One region of the Streptomyces sp. TLI_053 genome, then DNA from elsewhere that is predicted to be linked to it. Evidence: riboswitches for the same ligand, from Rfam matches in the RefSeq annotation. Region 1 holds a riboswitch; the other holds the start of a gene.
The links. Region 1 has a riboswitch for glycine ahead of gcvP (aminomethyl-transferring glycine dehydrogenase). Riboswitches for the same ligand answer to the same signal wherever they lie in the genome.
Positions count from the first base shown of each region.

Region 2: it holds a riboswitch for glycine, as region 1 does, so the genes downstream of both, gcvT (glycine cleavage system aminomethyltransferase GcvT) here and gcvP (aminomethyl-transferring glycine dehydrogenase) in region 1, are expected to answer to the same signal.

Region 1 covers NZ_LT629775.1:1,979,259-1,982,657, reverse strand. The annotation lists gene BLU95_RS41350 (DUF2382 domain-containing protein) at 36-1,352, opposite strand; glycine riboswitch at 1,516-1,619, shown strand; gene gcvP (aminomethyl-transferring glycine dehydrogenase) at 1,860-3,399, shown strand, end outside.
Region 2 covers NZ_LT629775.1:3,795,087-3,798,485, reverse strand. The annotation lists gene glyA (serine hydroxymethyltransferase) at 1-172, opposite strand, end outside; gene gcvH (glycine cleavage system protein GcvH) at 253-636, opposite strand; gene gcvT (glycine cleavage system aminomethyltransferase GcvT) at 724-1,845, opposite strand; glycine riboswitch at 2,064-2,170, opposite strand; gene BLU95_RS15010 (enhanced serine sensitivity protein SseB C-terminal domain-containing protein) at 2,367-3,161, shown strand; gene BLU95_RS15005 (enhanced serine sensitivity protein SseB) at 3,336-3,399, shown strand, end outside.

The DNA of each region.
Region 1 (3,399 bases):
GCCATGATCGGCCGGGGTCCTGCCGTTCCGCGGGGTCAGGCGAGCGGCCGCAGCGGGGCCGGGCGGGCCTGGTCCTCGACCGCCGGGTGGGCGGCCTGACGGGCCGGCGCGTGGGCGGCCGACGGCACCGGGGTCGAAGCCGCCGCCGTGTTGTCGTGGACCTCGACGTGCTCGCGGCGCAGCTCGTCCCGGACCACCTCCTCGGCGGTGTACCGCTCGACCACCAGACGGACCCGCTCGATCGGTGCCAGGTACTTGCGGACCACCGGGCGCTCCTCGCGGAGGGTCACCTCCTCCACCGCCTCGGCGATCTCCTTCTCGCTGAGCGCGGCCCGCTCCGCGTCCCCGACCGGGATCCGCTCGACCCGGACCCGTTCGCGGACCACCGCGACCCGCCGTTCCACCGGCTCGCTGGTGACGTACTTGCGCAGCTTCGCGGTGCCCAGCACATGCCACTCGGTGGTGATGTCCAGGCGCTCCTCGCGGCAGGTGATCTCCACCGGGCCGCTCGGGGAGGAGGCGGCGGGGCCGGTCCCGGGGTGCGCGGTGTCCGCGGCGGGGCCGGCCGGGGCGACCGACGGGGCCGCCGGGGTGTGCGGGCGCGGCTCGGCGGCCTGGTGGGGCGCGGCGGGTGTCGTGGTGGTGGGCAGGGGCGTGGCGAGGGTCCGCACGGGGGCCTCCGGGGCGGGGTCGGACGGCTTGCCGAGGTCGGCGGCCGGGCTCGGGACGGGAGTGGGGGACTGGTGGAGGCCGAGCGGCTTGGCCGGATGCGCGGTGCCCGTGCCGTTGGTCGCGCCGATGCCGTTGGTGGTGCCGTTGGTGGTGCCGTTGGTGGTGCCCGTGGCGTTGGCGGCGGCCGCGCCCACCGCGGCCGTGCCGGCTGCCGTGCCCCGGTCGGCGGTGGTGCCGAAGTCGAGGTCGGCCGGTTCCGAGCCCGAGCCGTCACCCGCCGACGGCCGGCCGTCCACCGGGGTGTCCAGCCCGTAGTAGCGGTAGAGCTGAAGCTCCTGGGCGGGCGACAGGTGCTGGCCGACGCCGAAGTCCGGTGATTCCTTCACCAGGGACTTGTCGTACGGCACCCGCAGCTCCTCGCCGGAGAACTCGCTCGTGGTCAGGGGGACGAAGGCGTCCCGGCCGAAGATGCCGGTCCGCACGGCCGCCCACTCGGGTCGGCCGGTGGCGTCGTCGAGATACACCTCGTCGATGGTGCCGATCTTGTCCCCGTTGCGGTCGACCGCCTTGTGGCCGATGAGGTCCCGGGGGTCGATGTCGGTCTGCACTCTTTCCTCCAGTGCGGTGATCCTGCGGAACTCCCGCAGGACGACGGCCGGCCCGCCCGCCCGGTCCGCCACTTCACACCAAAAGCCATGAACCGGACCCCCGCGACCGGGGCGGGGCCGGACGGGCGCGGCGCTGGGCCGATCGGGGCAGGCCGGGCGATCGTGCCGCGGCGGCGGAGTGACCGGACGCACCCGTGATCGCCGGGCCTCCCGCTGGTACCCTGGGCGCGACCGCCGAGCCCGCGCGGGAGAGTCCCCGGCAGTGGAAGCCGCTGGTCGGGGCGCCGAAGGAGCAACTCCTCCCCGGAATCTCTCAGGCATCCGTACCGTGCGGGATAGGTCACTCTGGAAAGCAGGGCAGGAACGCGGGCGAGGGAGCCGGCGGACCCCACCCTCACCGACGGTGCAAGCCGGCGGGGCGTCCCACGGCGCTCCGCGCGGGCGAAGCTCTCAGGTCCCGATGACAGAGGGGGAGGCCTGTCGGGTTCGTCCGACCGGGTCCTCCGCTGTTGTCCGCAGCGGCGAGGCGCCCCGGCGTGCGCACCCCCGCCGGTCCGTGACCAGGAGGCCTCGACCACCATGAACGCCCAGCCGAACTCGGGACGCCCCACCACCCCCGCGACCCTCACCGAGCTCGAACAGGCCAGCCCCTTCGAGAACCGCCACATCGGCCCCGACGCCGCTGCGCAGGAGAAGATGCTGGCCCACGTCGGCTACGGCTCGCTGGACGAGCTGGCCACCGCCGCCGTCCCCGAGGCGATCCGCTCGATCACCGCGCTGGACCTGCCCGGCGGCCGCTCCGAGGCCCAGGTCCTGGCCGAGCTGCGCGAGCTGGCCGACCGCAACTCCGTCCTCCGGTCGATGATCGGTCTGGGCTACTACGGCACCTTCACCCCGCCGGTGATCCTCCGCAACGTGATGGAGAACCCGGCCTGGTACACCGCCTACACGCCCTACCAGCCGGAGATCTCGCAGGGCCGGCTGGAGGCGCTGCTCAACTTCCAGACCCTGGTCGCCGACCTGACCGGTCTGCCCACCTCCGGCTCCTCGCTGCTGGACGAGGGCACCGCGGCCGCCGAGGCGATGGCCCTGGCCCGCCGCGTCACCAAGGTCAAGGGCGGCGTCTTCCTGGTCGACGCCGACACGCTGCCGCAGACGGTCGCGGTGATCAACACCCGCGCCGTGCCGACCGGTGTCGAGGTCGTCGTCGCCGACCTGTCCGAGGGCATCCCGGCCGAGATCGCCGAGCGCGGCGTGTTCGGCGTGCTGCTCCAGTACCCGGGCGCGACCGGCGCGGTCCGCGACCTCGCCCCGGTGATCGAGCAGGCCCACGGTCTGGGCGCGATCGTCGCCGTCGCCGCCGACCTGCTCGCCCTCACCCTGCTGAAGTCCCCGGGCTCGCTCGGCGCCGACATCGCCTGCGGCACCTCGCAGCGCTTCGGCGTGCCGATGGGCTTCGGCGGCCCGCACGCCGGCTACCTCGCCGTGCGCGCCGACTACGCCCGCTCGCTGCCCGGCCGCCTGGTCGGCGTCTCCGTGGACACCCACGGCAACCGCGCCTACCGCCTGGCCCTGCAGACCCGCGAGCAGCACATCCGCCGCGAGAAGGCCACCAGCAACATCTGCACCGCCCAGGTGCTGCTCGCCGTGATGGCCTCGATGTACGCCGTCTACCACGGCCCCGACGGCCTGGCCGACATCGCCCGCCGCACCCACCGCTACGCCGCCGCGCTGGCCGAGGGCCTGCGGGCCGGCGGCGTCGAGCTGCTGCACGGCGAGTTCTTCGACACCGTCACCGCGGTCGTCCCGGGCCGCGCCGCCGGGATCGCCGCCGCCGCCCGCGCCAACGGCATCAACGTCTTCCAGGACGGCGAGGACCGGATCTCGGTCTCCACCGACGAGACCACCACCCGCGAGGACCTGGCGGGCGTCTGGGCCGCGTTCGGCGTCGAGGCCGTCGAGGTGGCGGAGGACGCCGACACCCTGCCGGCCGCGCTGCTGCGCGAGGACGAGTACCTGACCCACCCGGTCTTCCACAGTCACCGCTCCGAGACCGCCATGCTGCGCTACCTGCGCCGCCTGTCGGACCGGGACTACGCGCTGGACCGCGGCATGATCC
Region 2 (3,399 bases), 1.8 Mb from region 1:
CCTCGGCGTACTTGTTGGTCAGGACCGAGCCCTGGGCCTCCATGACCGCCACCGGGGCGAAGTTCTCGGAGGCGATCATCTCCAGGGTGGTCTGCTGGCGGTGCAGCTCGGCGTCGACCGCGGCGGCGATCTCCGGGTCGAGGGCGTGCAAGGACTGGTTCAGAACCGTCATGGTGGGGTCTTCCCGGGAGTGAGAGGGAGGAGGGCCGGCGGGCGGGGCGGCCGCCGCGGGCGGGCCGCCCCGGCGGTGGCTCAGGCCGAGGGGTTGGTGAGCTTGGTGTACTCGTCGGCGCTCAGCAGGGCGCCGGTCGACTCCACGCGGACCTTGAACAGCCAGCCGCCCTCGAACGGGTCGCTGTTGACCAGGCTGTTGTCGTCGGCGACGGCCTCGTTGACCTCGGTGATCTCGCCGGTGACGGGCGAGTACAGGTCGCTGACCGACTTGGTCGACTCCAGCTCGCCACAGGTCTCACCGGCGGTGACGGTGTCGCCGACCGCGGGCAGCTGCACGTAGACGATGTCGCCGAGGGCGTCCGCGGCGTGCTTGGTGATGCCGACCGTGGCGACCTCACCGGCCTCGGCGGTGGTCAGCCACTCGTGCTCCTCGGTGTACTGCAGGTGCTGGGGGTTGCTCATGGCGTCATTCTCCAGGATGGGAAGCGGGTACGACGAAGCGGCCCGAGGGGCGGACGAGCCTCGCGAGGGAAAGGTGGGGGAGCGGCGTCAGCGGGCGCGCTTGTAGAACGGCAGCGCCACGACCTGCACCGGCTCGTGCTTGCCGCGCACGTCCACCGCGACGGTGGTGCCCGGGGCGGCGTGGGCCGCGTCCACGTAGGCCATCGCGATCGGCTTCTCGAGGGTGGGGGAGGGCGCGCCGGAGGTGATCAGGCCGATCGGGGCGCCGTCGGTGGAGACCACGGTGTACTCGGCGCGCGGCACCCGCTTGCCCTCGGAGACCAGGCCGACCAGGACCCGCGGCGGGTTGGCCTCGGCCTCGGCGGCGGCCCGCTCCAGGGCCTTGCGGCCGACGAAGGCGCCCTCGTTGGTGGTCTTGTCGAAGCGCACCACCCGGCCGAGGCCGGCGTCGAACGGGGTCAGGTCGGTGGACAGCTCGTGGCCGTACAGCGGCATGCCGGCCTCCAGGCGCAGCGTGTCGCGGCAGGACAGGCCGCAGGGGATCAGGCCCCGGTCGGTGCCGGCGGCGGTCAGCGCCTGCCAGATCTGCTCGGCGTCGCCCGGGTTGCAGAAGATCTCGAAGCCGTCCTCGCCGGTGTAGCCGGTGCGGGCGAGCAGCACGTCGCGGCCGGCCACCTGGGCCGGGAGGATCGCGTAGTACTTCAGGCCGGGCAGGTCGGCCTCGGTGGTGTCGGCCAGGATCGCGGTGGACTCCGGGCCCTGGACGGCGATCAGCGCGTAGGCGTCGCGGTCGTCGGAGACGACGGCGTTGAAGCCCTTGGCGCGGGCGATCAGCTCGTCCAGCACCAGCTGGGCGTTGGAGGCGTTGGCGACGACCAGGAAGGCGTCCTCGCGCAGGCGGTAGACGATCAGGTCGTCCAGGATGCCGCCGTCCTCGGCGCAGATCATGGTGTAGCGGGCGCGCAGCACGCCGAGCGCGGAGACGAAGCCGACCAGGGCGTGGTCCAGCATCTCGCCGGCCTGCGGGCCGGTGACGGTGATCTCGCCCATGTGCGACAGGTCGAACAGGCCGGCCCTGGTGCGGACGGCGAGGTGCTCCTCGCGCTCGCTGCCGTAGCGCAGCGGCATGTCCCAGCCGGCGAAGTCGGTCATGGTGGCGCCGAGGGCGCGGTGCAGCGCGTCGAGCGCGGTGAGGCGGAGGGACGACATGGCCAGGAACTCCTCGGTCGGGGCACTCAGGGGTGCGCGCGCCGGGACCGGCCCTGCAGGGGGCGGCGGACCCTGCGCGCGGGCATGCGGCGGCTGGGTCTCCCCATCTGTCGTCGTACCTGAGAGCTTCACCGGCCACTGCCCTGTCAGAGGACAGCATGGCGGCTTGCACCGTGGGTGGGCGGACGGCAGGGCCGTGCACCGCTTTCCAGATCTGCCTAACCCGTGCGGTAGGGGGGCCTGAGAGATTCCGGGGAGGACTTGCTCCTTCGGCGCCGGCTGTGCCGCCAGGACGGGGCACTCCGGACTCTCCCGCGCGGGTTCGAGCGGCCGGTATGGAGTTGGAGGGCCTGGGTGGATGCCACCGCAGACGGGCACATCATGGCACGTCCGCACCGATGGCGGGAGAGGGGGCTGCCTCACACGTCCCTCCCCGTTCTCTGTCGCGTTCCGCGTCCCGCCGTGCCGCGCCCGGACGCTAGGCTGCGGGAATCGGCGAGCGGAGGGCGGTACAGGGGCGGATGGGCAACCCGGAGGAGCAGCAGGGCTGGGGCGGGGCGCGGTCGGCGCCGGCCGGCGGTGCGTGGCCGGCCAACGAGCTGGAGCAGGTGCTCACCGCTGCGCTCGGCGACCCGGGCGCGACCCCGCGGGTGATCGAGGTGCTGGCGCGCAGCCAGGTGTGGATCCCGCTGCCGTCCGGCGGCGACCCGCAGGGACGGGCGCTGGACCTGCCGACCCTGGAACTGGCCGGCGGCCCCTATGTCCCGGTGTTCTCCTCGCAGGAGGTGCTGCTCCAGCAGGCGCCGGGGATGGCGTTCGCGGTCGCCCCGGTCTGGGAGTTCGCCCGCGGCCTGCCGCTGGGCGTCGGCATCGCCGTCAACCCCGAGGCCCCGGTGGGCATCCCGGTCCCGCCGGAGGGCGTGGCCGAGCTGCGCCGCGGGCCGCGCGAGGACCGCTGGGAGGCCGCCCAGGACGCGCCGTCCGGGGGCCGGGTGGCGCTGCGCGAGCCGGTGCCGGGCGAGGACCCGGAGCTGTTCCTGGCCGCCTGCCGGGCCGAACTGGCACTGCTGCCCGGGGTGCTGACCGCCCGGCGGGCGCTGGCCAGCGTCGAGGGCGAGCCGACCGTGATGTTCGTGGGCGTCCAGCTGGACCCGGCGGCCCCGGCCGACCCGGGGGCGGTGAACGAGGCGCTGGGGCGCGCGCTGGGAACCGCGCCGCTGCCCGGTGGCGTCCATCTCGTACTGCTCGACCTCGCGGACGATCCGGTGGTCGAGTGGATGGTGAACCGGGTCGCGCCCTTCCACGTGCGGGGCTGAGCCGGTCCCCGGCCGTTCGTCCGGCGCCTGTCGGGCCGGGCACGGGCGGGGGAGCGGCGGGGGCCCTGGCACGTCGGCGTGGCGGTGGCCGACGGTGCCCCATAAGGTGCGTGCTGACGGCCGCCGGGCCGCCGGTGACGGACGAGGAACGAAGAGGCGCAACGAGGTGGGCGCATGAGTGCGGGATCGGTAGCTGGCGGTGCACCGGGGCCCTGGGGCCAGGCGCCCACCGGACGCC